2 regions of the Achromobacter sp. ESBL13 genome follow, and region 2 is predicted to be linked to the other one. Evidence: riboswitches for the same ligand, from Rfam matches in the RefSeq annotation. Region 2 holds a riboswitch; the other holds the start of a gene.

Region 1 (6,195 bases), on a different contig from region 2:
GCGCGGCCGGCAGGTCGTAGGCCACGGCGTATATCGCTTCAGCTCGCCGGGCGGCCAAGTCACGGCCCTGGTCCGATGCGCCGGCCTGGAACAGGACCGGGTGGCCTTGGGGCGGGCGCGGCACGGTTAGCGGGCCGTCTACCACGAAGTGGTCGCCGTGGTGGTGGATCGGGCGCACGCGCTCGGGCACGCCATAGACGCCGTCGCGATCGATGGCCAGGGCGTCATCCTTCCACGAATCGAACAAGCGCAATGCCACGTCCACGAATTCTTCGGCGCGCGCGTAGCGCCAGTCGTGCCCCGGCATGGCTTCAAAGCCGTGGTTGCGGGCTTCGGCGTCGAACATCGAGGTGACGACGTTCCAACCCATGCGTCCGCCCGATATGTGGTCCAGCGACGCCACCATGCGCGCCGCGTGGAACGGCGTGAAAAAGGTGCTGGATACCGTGCTGATCAAGCCGATGTGCGTGGTGGCGCGCGCGATGGCGGCCATGGTCGTCAGCGGCTCCAGGTACCAGCGCGGGCCGTCGCCGATGTTGTCGGTGGACTGGCCGTCGGCAAAGAAAATGGCGTCCAGCTTGCCGCGCTCCGCCGTGCGCGCCAGCGATTCGTAATAGCGGATGTCGCCCAGGCGTTCAGCAGCCGAGGCCGGATGGCGCCAAGCCGCGCGGTGGTGGCCGCAGCCGAAGATGAACAGGTTCAGGTGCAACATGGTGATCAGTTCTTCACCAGGCCGCCGTCCACGACCAGGTTCTGGCCGGTGACGCTGCGCGACCAGGGGCTGGCAAAGAACAGAACGGCATCGGCGAATTGTTCCGGCGTGGTGACGGCGCGCAGCGGCGTGCTGGCGGCGATCAGGTCGAACACGGCTTCGGGGGTGGCGGCCGACGCGTCGGTGGTGCGCAAGAGGCCGCCGGACACCATGTTGACCGTGATGCCGTCCGGCCCCAGGTCCTGCGACAGCGTCCGCGTGAACGACAGCAGCGCGGCCTTGGCGGCGGTGTAGTCGTGATACGGCACCACCGGGTTCTGAACAAGGTTGGTGCCGATGTTGATGATGCGGCCCACCCCTGCCTGGCGCATGCCGGGCAGGGCGGCTTGCGTCGTGTTCAGGGCGCCGCGCACGCTACCTTCGATCTGCTGGTTCAAGTGGTCCCACGTCAAGGTGTCGGCATGCGGGCGCGCGTCGCCGTTGAAGGCGAAGGCGGGCAGGGCGTTGTTGACCACCGTCGTGACGGGCATGCCGAAGTGGTTTTGCGCCTGCGCGATCATGGCGGCCACCGCCGTCGCGTCGCGCACGTCGGCCTGAACCGCCAGCGTCCGGTCGGACGCGGTGGCGGCCAGCGCTTGTGCGGCCTGCGCGCTGTTCAGGTAATTGATGACCACCTTTGCGCCTTCTCGCAGAAAGGCCCGCGTGATGTGCGCGCCCAATCCGCGGGCGCCTCCCGTCACGATAACCAGTTGTTCATTCAAGGCGGGGGCGGGGTGGGCAATGGGCATGGTGGGCTCGTCGGTTCACCGGCACGCGTGCAATCAGGTGCCGCAAGCGGGCGAACTTAGCATAAATCGATGCGTTGACAATGCCTTGCCGCGACCCTAATCTTGCGGCAATTCCTGGGGGAGCCTGTCTGGCTGAGATTCCGCGTCGTCGCGGTAACCCTTTGAACCTGATCCGGGTAATGCCGGCGAAGGGAAGGACATCGCGCCACTCGCGCGCCCTCCCTAGTGCTTTGATCCATCAGCGGCCCGCCTTGCGAACGGTGCCGCGACGCGCGTCCGGCCGTTTGCCGGGCTAGGGAGGACCGCTTTCCATGCTGACCCAAACCACGGCCTTGATGTGGCTGCTGCTTTTTTCGGGTGGCTTTGCCGCCGCCAGCGTGCTGTATACGCGACGCAAGCGCGGCACCCTGGAAGACTACATCGTGGCGCGCAACAGCCAGGGCGCTTTTGGCACCATCCTGACGCTGATGGCGTCAACGCTGGGTGCGTGGATTCTGTTTTCGCCGGCGCAGGCCGCCACCTGGGGCGGCTTGGCGGCGGTCATCGGCTACGCGCTGGGGTCCATGTCGCCGCGCCTGGTCATGATTCCGTTGGGCCGGCGCATGCGCGAACTGATCCCGCATGGTCACACGCTGACCGAATTCCTGATGGCGCGCTACGGTCGGCCCATGTACGGGCTGGCGCTGTTCATCATGCTGTTCTACCTGTTCATCGCGCTGTCCGCCGAGGTCACGGCCATTGCCAAGCTGGTCACCATGCTGGCGCCCGTGCCGCTGTGGGCCACGGCCGCCATCGTGATGGGCACGACGCTGCTCTACACCACGTATGGCGGCCTGCGGTCATCGATCTTCACCGATCAGGTGCAGATGATGGTCATCGTGCCGCTGCTGGTGTTGCTTTGCGTGGTCGGCTGGCAGGCGGCGGGCGGGGCGTTACCGACGATCGAAGCGTTGCAAGCCAAGGCGCCACAGTTGCTGGATCTGACCGATCCCGTGGGTGTGAAAGCCGGCCTGACCTTCTTCGTGGCGATTTTGCTGACCGGCATCTTTCACCAGGGCAACTGGCAGCGCATCTATGCCGCCAAAGACACGCGGTCGATGCGCAATGGTTTTTTGCTGGGGGGCATCCTGGCCGCGCCGTTCATCTTCCTGATGGGCTTGTTCGGCCTGGCGTTCGTGGGGCTGGCGCCGCAGGGCGATAGTTCCATCGCGCTGTTCAGCGTCATCATGCCGCACGCGCCCGCCTGGTTCGTGATTGCGTTGATCCCGTTGGGCCTGTCGTTGGTCATGAGCACGGCCGACACCGCCATCAGCGCCGTGTCCAGCATCGTGGCGGTGGATATGCGCCGCCTGATGCCGCGCGCCACCGGCATGGATATGAAGCGTCTTGCCCGTTGGGCGGTGTTGCTGCTGGCGATTCCGGTGATGATCGTGGCCTCGCAGGGCTACAGCGTGCTGTATCTGTTCCTGCTGGCCGACCTGCTGTGCTCGGCCGCTGCCTTTCCGGTGTTCTATGGCCTGTTCAGCCGCAAGCACGATGGCGCCACCGCAACAACCGCGACCGTGGCGGGGCTGGCGGCCGGCCTGTTCTGCTTTCCGGCGCCGGGCGACAAGCCGACGTTCTTGCTGGAATCGTTCCTGCTTGCCGCGTTTGTTCCGGTGCTGGTCACAGCGGTGATGCGCTGCATGCGTCGCGGCGCCAAGGAGTTTGATCTGTCTACGCTGAGCGCGGCGGTGCGCCGTTTGGACAAGGACCCGGCCTGATGGTGGCTTGAATTCCGGCCTGAGATCCGGCCTGAAATCCGGCCTAAATTCCGGCCTAAATTCCGGCCTAAGTTCCGGCCTAAGTTCCGGCCTGACCCCGGGGCGGGCAGCCAAAACAAAAAAGCCTTGGAACACGTTGCGGTGTCCAAGGCTTTCTTGTCTGGAATATTGGTGGAGCGGAGGAGGATCGAACTCCCGACCTTCGCATTGCGAACGCGACGCTCTCCCAGCTGAGCTACCGCCCCAATGAAGCAAGAGCAAAACTATACCTGAACAATAAAGCGCCGCGCAATACGGCGTGCGGCAATTATTTTCAGACGAATTCCAGGGTGGCCACCACCGGCGCGTGATCCGACGGCTGCTCGTTGCGGCGCGGCTCTTTGTCGATGACGCAGGCGACGCAGCGCTTGACCAGCGGGGCCGACAACAACACGTGGTCGATCCGCAGGCCGGCATTGCGGCGGAAGGCGAATTGACGGTAATCCCACCAGGAAAACGACTTTTCGGGCTGCTCGAACAGGCGGAACGAATCGGTCAGGCCCAACTCCATCAGGCTGCGCAAGGCCGCCCGTTCGGGTTCGGACACCAGCACCTGGCCTTCCCATTTTTCGGGGTTGTGCACGTCTTCATCGGCCGGGGCGACGTTGTAGTCGCCCAGCACCGCCAGGCGGGGATACTGCTTGATTTCCTCGGCCAGCCAGTTGCGCATGGCATCGAACCAGGCCAGCTTGTACAAATACTTGTCCGAATCCACCGACTGCCCATTGGGGCAGTACGCACAAACGACCCGCACGTCGCCTTCGGGGCTGGGAAACGTCAGCGCCAACACCCGCTGCTGCGGATCTTCGTAGCCGGGAATATTGCGCACCATCGAAGTACCCGGCACGCGCGACACAATGGCCACGCCGTTATACGTCTTCTGCCCCGCCCAGACCGCGTGGTAACCGGCTTCCTTGAACGCCGCCTCGGGAAACTTGTCGTCGGTCAGCTTCAGTTCCTGAATGCACAGCACATCGACCGGATTGGCAGCCAGCCAATCCAGCACCTGCTGCAGGCGTACGTTCAGGGAGTTCACGTTCCAGGTGGCTAATTTCATGTGTCTAGTAGGGCCTTTATTTATTCATGCGAGTCTTGGCGATGCCGCCCTCCCGAAGCCGGGCCAGTCACTTGACTGGCCAGTTTTCCGGGGGCGTCGGCGGGCGCCAGGAATAGGGGCAGATGATACCGTGGCGACGGCTCGGAACGCGGAAGGCGGAAGGCCGGATGGGGACCTGGGACCTGGGGCCTGGGGCCTGGGACCCCGGGCGTGACACGCGGTCGCCACTGGCCTGTCGTGACGCAGTCAATGCTCGGACCCGCTATTCAGCATGCGGCTCTTGGCCTTTTCGATATGGGCGCGCATTACGTTGCGGGCGCCGTCGGCGTCTTGGGCCTGGATCAGGCGGTACAGGTGGCGGTGTTCGTCGATGGCGGCGCGGGTGCGTTTCCAGGGTTCGCTGTGGACCAGGTGGCGCATGACGTTGACGGCGTGGCTGACGTCGTACTCCAGTGACTTGAGCACTTGCACGAAGCGCTGGTTGCTGGTGGCGGCGGCGATGGCTTGGTGGAAACCGTAGTCGTAGTGATGCGCGATGGCGCCGGAGGCGTCGGCCTCTTCGTAGCCTGTCAGCATGCGGTCCATGTCGTGCAAGTCGTCGCTGCCGCGGCGCAGGGCGGCCAGGTAGGCGCATTCGGGTTCGATCACCATGCGCAGTTCCAGGCCTTCCAGGATGTGGCCGACGCGGCGCGCCGGGTCAACGGCGGGCATGCCGCCCATCAAATCGGGCTTGGCGCGCACGTAGGTGCCGGAGCCTCGGATGGAGTCCACCAACCGGTCTTCGCGCAGGCGGTCCAGCGCTTGGCGGACCACCGGGCGCGACACCTCGAACAGCGCGGCCAGTTCCAATTCGGTGGGCAGCTTGTTGCCCGGCGCGATCTTGCCGGTGGCGATGGCATAGAACAGGCTTTCGTAGACGCGCTCGGCAAAACGCTCGGCGCGTACATAGCCCAGGCCGGATGCCACGTCCGCCAGCACGTCCAGCTCAGGGCGGGGGCGGGAGGCGGATTCCAGCAGTGCATCCCACTGCGTGTCACGCTCGTTGCTCATTGGCGCGTTCCTGAAAGTGAATGGCGTGAAGAAAACGGAAGTTTGTCAGTCGCCATGACAACACCGCGGCGCTCGGGCAAAGACCCTGGGCAAGTACAGATCAGTAACCCTCTGATAGATAAGGGATTACCCGAATCTTCAGTCATAAATTCCCAGCATTGGGAAGAAAGCTGTCAATTCAATTGACAAGTTATGCCGGCCTCCCGTAATTTGCCGTAAACGACATCGCCCGCGCCGCTGACGCGCGGACGGCGACACGGGGTTTCCCGCGGCGCCTGGCCCTCGGCAAAAACCGGCAAACCCGGACTGACCGCCTGGCTGCATCCGAGACAACACGCATCACCGCCAATATGGGCTGCCGCACACCTACTGCTACCCGGCACTTTTTATCGCGCCAGGAACGCTGCGCGCGCGTCGGCGCCTTTCCCGCAACTGGCCGTTCGGCCGCTACTTTACTCCGCACATCGTGACTCAGAAGAACTTTATCGCCAACCAATGGGTGGCCTCCGCCACCGGTGAAACCATTGCCGTCGTGAACCCGTCCGATGGCAAACCCTTCGAAGCGATCGCCCGCTCGGGCCAGGCGGACGTGGACCAAGCCGTGCAGGCCGCGCGCCAGGCATTTGAGGGCGAGTGGGGCCAGATGGCGCCCGCCGTGCGCAGCCGCCTGCTGATGAAGATCGCCTTCGCCCTGCTGGACCGCCAGGAAGAACTGGCCCAACTGGAATCCGCCGACACCGGCAAGCCGATCAAGCAGGCGCGCGCCGACGCCGCCGCCGTGGCGAG
Region 2 (6,195 bases):
CCGTCGGCGATAGCGTGGGGGCGGCATCAACATAAGAGACTGCCCAAGCGGCGTCGGGGTCGCCGATCAACGCGTCGGCATCGTGGGACGGCAAGTGCCATTCGATGGACTGCCGCCATTTGGCCACCGCAGCCGATTCGGCCAGGTCCAATGGGCGGCGGGGAAAGCGGCGATGCAGATTGGCCAGCTCGCCCGCCAGGTAAGCCGCAAAGTCGCGCGGCGCTACCTGGCCGCCGCGCTGCACGTAAAAAATCTGCGGCGAATAACAGCCTTGCTGGTCGTAGCGCATCACATCCCATGCCGCACGGCGTGCCAGAGCGGGGGCCTTTTGGGCGTCCAGCGCGGCTGCGCTGACCACGCCGAAGCCCAGCTTGTGGCCATGCGGCAGAAAGCGCGTCGTGACGGGCAGGCGGCGCTGGATGGCATGCAGCGCGTCGTTGCCGCCATACGCCACCACGGTATCGGCCTGCGCGTACAGCGCGGCGGCGTCGTCCTCGCCCGCGCCGCGCCACCAGACCACGGCCAGGCAGTCGGCCAGCGGCGGGTGCACCTGGGCCAACAGGTGCGCGAACCAGCCGGCAAACAGCGGTTCGGCGCTGGGCAGCTTGCCGATATTGCCGGCCTTGACGAGCAGACCGCAGATCAGGCTCCATAACGCCAGCGCGGGCACGTTGCCGGCCCAGCTGTGCACCAGCAATTGCGGGCCGTGGGCGCGCACCGCGCCGCCCTTGGCCGCCGGTTGAAAGCCGTCCAGCACCTTGGGGTTGGCAAAGTCCTCGGCCACAAAGCGATGCAGCTGTGGCGCGCGGAAGGTCTTGAAAAAGCCGGTCAGGCCCAGCCGCACCATTTGCGCGTCATAGCCGCTGACGATCGGCAACAGCGCGTCGGCTTGTTGCCGGACCGGGTCGTCAGGATCCAGCAGCCGGGCAATGGCGCGATCAATCACGTTGATGATTTCCGACACCGTCATCGTCTTCAGATGCCGGGCGCTGGCCTGCTTGACGCGTTCGGCCAGCGCTTGCATCTGTGACGCGGTCAGCACCGGCACGGCCACGTCCACGCGCCGGCCGTTCTGCTCGAAAGGCAGGGTCTGCCATTGGACATCGGCCGAAGCCAGCCCCGGCAGGTATCCCGCATGGACCCGTTGCACGCTCATGGCCGCGCAGACTGAATGAATGCTTCGACGGCCAGCGAGCAGCCCTTCGCTTGCGCGCCTTCGGCACGGCCCAACAGCAAAAAGCCGCCATCGGCCGGTTGCCCGACGTCTTCGGTGAGGATGGTGCTGACCGAGTTGAAGTTGCCCAGGTCGCAGTGCGCCAGAATGCCGCGTTCGCCCGCGGGAACGGTCCGGCCGGTCGCCGGGTCGACCAGGCGCGAGCGGATCCAGTGCGGCCCCGATTTCACGGACGGGACCGTGGCATTGCCGTCGTCGTAAAACTGAGTGCTGAGTTCGGTCATGCCGTACATGTTGATGCACAGCGCTCGCGGCACGCCCAGCAGCTCGGAAAGCTCGGCATAAAAGGTGTCCAGCGGCAGCTCGCGCGACTGGCCCTTGTAGCCGCCGGTATCCAGAATGCGGCTGCCCGGCGGCAAACGGAACGTGCGGCCCGCCTTGCGCAGCGCATCGATCACATGCACGAAGCTGAAGCTGGCGCCCAGCAGCGCGTAGGGCCGGCCATCGCTTTCGGCCTTTTCCAGGCGGCGCAACAACCCATCCAGGTCGATGCCCTGCGGCGACATGAAATAGCGGCTGTCTTCGGTGCCGAACGCGGTCATGGCCAGCGCCAGATAATGCGCCAGCGACGAATTGGGCATGGCGACTTCGTCCGGAAACAGAATGCCTATCGGCAGGCGCGGCGTGCCCTGCATGACGCGCGCGGCGAAATTGCGCGTCATGGACAGGTCGTAGACGTCCAGATGCGGGTGAAAGTGCCGGCCGCGCATATCGGCGCGCGTGGTGCCGCTGGTCATGAAGACACGCTCGTCGGGCCGTGGCGCCTCGCAACGCAGCTCCATCGCCTTGAAGGCGTCGATGGGCACGGCGGGAATGTCGCTCCAGGTCTTCACATTGCGCACGGTGGCGCCGCGCCGCTGGCAAAACGCGCGATACGGCGCGTTGGCGCCATATTGATACGCAAAAAGCCGCAGCGCCAACTGGTCGAACTGCGCGTCGGTGCAGCCGTCCTGGGCAATGAATTCAAGAATTTCCGCGACGGGCGGGGCAGCGTTGTTCATGGGCGTTCGTGGATTCCGGTACAAGGAAGCTCCGAAGCCCGCCCGCGCAAGCGGCGCAAAGGCGCGGCAGGGTCGGACGATTGCTCTTCTTACGCCGGCATGAACCGGGTCAAGTTCGCGGGTCTGAATCTCAGCACTGGCGTGCACCCCGGAGCGAAGGCAATGTTAACCCGCTCTAGGGTTCGCCGCTTAGGTCGAATCCTTGCTGACCATCCATTCGGAAGGCTGCGGGGTCATAACCGCTGGCCAGGACGATGGAACGCACCTGGCATACGCCAGCCTCGCGTAGCCGTTCGCAGTATTTGTGCAGCGAGGAAGCGTCCTCATTGAGGACAAAGGGAATGCGCTCGTGACAAGCCTGGGCAATGAGTTTGATGTCATCACGCGCAACTGCGCGCCCGGTGCCATCGCCCCTTGGGCCCAGCGCATTCCACAATTGGGCGGCTCGCTGCCCGTGCGGGATGTTGAACGGCAGGTGGCGAAACTTTTGCAGTGGTAAGTCGGTCAGTCCTTGCTTGATGCCGAATTCTGCTGCAACGACTGCCGAAAAATAAATCGGCAGAGACTCGTCGAGCATCTGCCGGAAGTACCGGGTGGCAATTTGGTGGTTGGGGCGAGTCGCGTCGACGAGCGAGATCAGATAGCTGGTATCCAGCAACACTGCTGCCGTCATGAGTCGTCGCCACGCAGTGATTCAACCCATCGTGTTGCGTCGGGTACGTCCGCCCAGGCCGCGGTGCCTTTGCGTACCATTCGCTGGAATTCATCGTCGTCGTACGCGGGGTGGTGCACCTCAAACGAGCGCAGATTCAAATTGCGCAATTCACCGGTTCGTAAATTCTCTTCAGCGGTCACGTGCAGCAAGGCTGGGCGATAGAGGCGATTTTCGCTCTCCTGTGCCAGTAATTGCTGAGTGGCGGCTACCGTAAGCGATTTGCCATTTTCAAGCACAAGGTGAACGTTCGCTTTGGTCTTGCCGCCCCAGTCCACGATTTTGCCGTGTAAGTACTTTTCCACGGTTACCCAAATATCGACGGATTGTTTGAAGTCTGACTGGGCATTGACGATCGTCAGCGCGCGCCGCGTGTTGTCTTCAAGGGCGTAAACACGATCGGGATTGTTGCGTGCCTGGGCTTGCCAGCGCTCGATGACCGCCGCGCGCCGGGGATCAATGGCTTCGAGAGAATTCGGGACGGCTAAGCGTTCCACATCGGCCCAGAGCGTTGATGCCGCCAACAACCCTTCGGCGACTAAAACCAGCGACCCTTCTTCTATCGACACCAGCACTGCGGCCGGGTTGACCTCTCGAGTGGACCCTTGCAGAAAGTCGCTGACGTCTTTTTGAAACTCGCCAAGCAGGCTCAAGGGAACAGCCTTTGGGCCCACATCAACGCCGTTGATGCGGTCGCGCACAGCGAAGCGAAGATTGGCGGCCGGTTTCATACCGACGATTGTAGACCTCGTGCCCGGCTTTTTTGCCGGCATGTAATATTTTGCAAGCGGGCGCCGAGGCGGGGGTAAACGCCAGAATTTGGACGTAAAAAAATCCCCACAGCGGTGGAGATCAGGAGGGCTGGTGGCCTGGGGCGGAATCGAACCACCGACACAAGGATTTTCAATCCTCTGCTCTACCGACTGAGCTACCAGGCCAACACGTACTCGGTGCAAAAAGCCCAGCGCGGCGGCTGGGCTTTTTTTGGGACTTGATATTGCTATCGAAATCCCAATAATTCTTTTGGTGGCCTGGGGCGGAATCGAACCACCGACACAAGGATTTTCAATCCTCTGCTCTACCGACTGAGCTACCAGGCCAACGAAGTCCGCAACTATACACAATTTTTTTTGCCCACGCCAGCCGCAGGGGAAGATCCGCCAACTATTTTTCGCCCCGCCGCGCCTGCCAACTGTTGGGTGAATGGAACGGAAGGTGCGACGCAGGGTCGCGCAAGCGGGCGCAAGTGGGCTGGGGATAACCCGCAGGGGTATAATCTTCCAGTTAATTTCGTGGCAGTTCTTTACGCATCCACATGTCGGTAGCTGTCCTTGCCTTCGGTCTGAACCACACGTCCGCGCCGGTTTCGGTTCGCGAACGCGTGTCCATGCCCGTCGATCTGGTCAAGCCTGCGCTGGAAGGCCTGCGTTCGGCATTCGGCGGTTCCGTTCGTGAAGCCGCCATCCTGTCCACCTGTAATCGCACCGAAATCTATTGCGCGGCCGACGGTCACGTCGCTGATCAATTGCCCGCCTGGCTGGCTGAACATAACCGCCTGGACGCCGGCACGCTGCGCCCGCACCTGTACCGCCATCATCAAGACGACGCCGTCCGTCACGCTTTTCGCGTGGCCAGCGGGCTGGATTCCATGGTGCTGGGTGAAACCCAGATCGTGGGGCAGATGAAAGACGCCGTGCGCGCCGCCGGCGAAGCCGGCTCGCTGGGCACCTTGCTGCATCAGATGTTCCAGCGCACGTTCTCGGTGGCCAAGGAAGTGCGGTCGCAGACCGCCATCGGCGCGCAATCGGTGTCCATGGCCGCCGCCGCCGTCCGCCTGGCCGAGCGCGTGTTCGGCAACCTGGACCAGGCCCGCACGCTGTTCATCGGCGCGGGCGAAATGATTGAACTGTGCGCCACTCACTTCGCCGCGCAACGCCCGCGCAGCATGGTGGTGGCCAACCGCACGGCCGAGCGCGCCGAAATCCTGGCCAACCGTTTTTCGGCCAGCACCATGAAGCTGTCCGACCTGACGGATCGCCTGTCGGAGTTCGACGTCATCGTCTCCTGTACGGCAAGCTCCCTGCCCATCCTCGGCCTGGGGATGGTGGAACGGGCTACGCGCCTGCGCCGCCACCGCCCCATGGTCATGATCGACCTGGCCGTGCCCCGCGACATCGAACCTGAAGTCGGCCGCCTGGATGATGTCTATCTGTATTCGGTGGACGACCTGGGCCGGCTGGTGCAAACCGGCACCGACGCGCGCCGCGCCGCCGTGGTGCAGGCCGAAGCGATTATCGAAACCCGCGTCCAGGGCTTCATGCACTGGATGCAGTCCCGCGAAGTGGTGCCCGTTATCCGCGACCTGCACCAGGCCGCCGAAGACGTCCGCGCCGCTGAACTGGAACGCGCGCGCCGCCTGCTGGCGCGTGGCGAATCGCCCGAAGCCGTGCTGGAACAGCTGGCGCACGGGTTGACGCAAAAATACCTGCACGGCCCGCTGGCGGCGTTGAACCGCAGCGAAGGCGACGACCGCAAGCAGCTGCTTGCCTGGATGCCGCGCCTGTTCCCCGGCCGCGATTCCCGCCGTTAGCGAATCTGCCCCACGTCCCGCCTCCTGGCGGGCGTTCGTCTTGTGGGCGCCCGCTATTCCCGTTTTCTCTTTGGTCATTCCCCCATGAAATCTTCCATGCGCAGCCGGCTGGAGCATCTGTGTAACCGCCTGACCGAGGTGGACGCGTTGCTGGCCCAACCGGAAACCGCGTCCGATATGGACCGTTTTCGCAAGCTCTCGCGCGAACGCGCAGAGCTTGAGCCCGTGGTCGAAGCGTTCACCGCGTTCGCCCGCACCGAAGAAGACCTGGCGACGGCGCAGGAAATGCTGTCCGACCCCGACATGAAAGCCATGGCCGAAGAGGAAATCAAATCGGGCCGAGGCAAGCTGGAAGGCCTGGAAAGCGCGTTGCAGTTGCTGTTGCTGCCGCGCGACCCCAACGACGGGCGCAGCGTGTTCCTGGAAATCCGCGCGGGCACGGGCGGCGACGAAAGCGCGCTGTTCTCGGGCGACCTGCTGCGCATGTACACCCGCTATGCGGAAGCGCGCGGCTGGCGCGTCGAGCTGATGTCGGAAAGCGCCTCGGAATTGGGCGGCTACAAGGAAGTGATTGCGCGCATTGACGGCGACGGCGCCTACGGCCGCCTGAAGTTCGAATCCGGCGCACACCGCGTGCAGCGCGTGCCGGCCACCGAAG

What was found. Region 2 has a riboswitch for thiamine pyrophosphate ahead of V6F88_RS12690 (LuxE/PaaK family acyltransferase). Riboswitches for the same ligand answer to the same signal wherever they lie in the genome.
Region 1: another riboswitch for thiamine pyrophosphate. It lies ahead of V6F88_RS01010 (sodium:solute symporter family protein); the one in region 2 lies ahead of V6F88_RS12690 (LuxE/PaaK family acyltransferase).

The regions. Positions count from the first base shown of each region.
Region 1 is NZ_JAZEVT010000001.1:205,757-211,951, forward strand. Features, by position in the region: gene V6F88_RS01000 (LLM class flavin-dependent oxidoreductase) at 1-712, opposite strand, end outside; gene V6F88_RS01005 (3-oxoacyl-ACP reductase) at 718-1,500, opposite strand; TPP riboswitch at 1,607-1,711, shown strand; gene V6F88_RS01010 (sodium:solute symporter family protein) at 1,812-3,263, shown strand; tRNA gene V6F88_RS01015 (tRNA-Ala) at 3,433-3,508, opposite strand; gene xth (exodeoxyribonuclease III) at 3,577-4,359, opposite strand; gene V6F88_RS01025 (FadR/GntR family transcriptional regulator) at 4,606-5,409, opposite strand; gene V6F88_RS01030 (aldehyde dehydrogenase family protein) at 5,873-6,195, shown strand, end outside.
Region 2 is NZ_JAZEVT010000002.1:847,267-853,461, forward strand. Features, by position in the region: gene V6F88_RS12685 (acyl-CoA reductase) at 1-1,156, opposite strand, end outside; gene V6F88_RS12690 (LuxE/PaaK family acyltransferase) at 1,153-2,235, opposite strand; TPP riboswitch at 2,305-2,396, opposite strand; gene V6F88_RS12695 (hypothetical protein) at 2,411-2,908, opposite strand; gene V6F88_RS12700 (hypothetical protein) at 2,905-3,678, opposite strand; tRNA gene V6F88_RS12705 (tRNA-Phe) at 3,810-3,885, opposite strand; tRNA gene V6F88_RS12710 (tRNA-Phe) at 3,972-4,047, opposite strand; gene hemA (glutamyl-tRNA reductase) at 4,263-5,537, shown strand; gene prfA (peptide chain release factor 1) at 5,622-6,195, shown strand, end outside.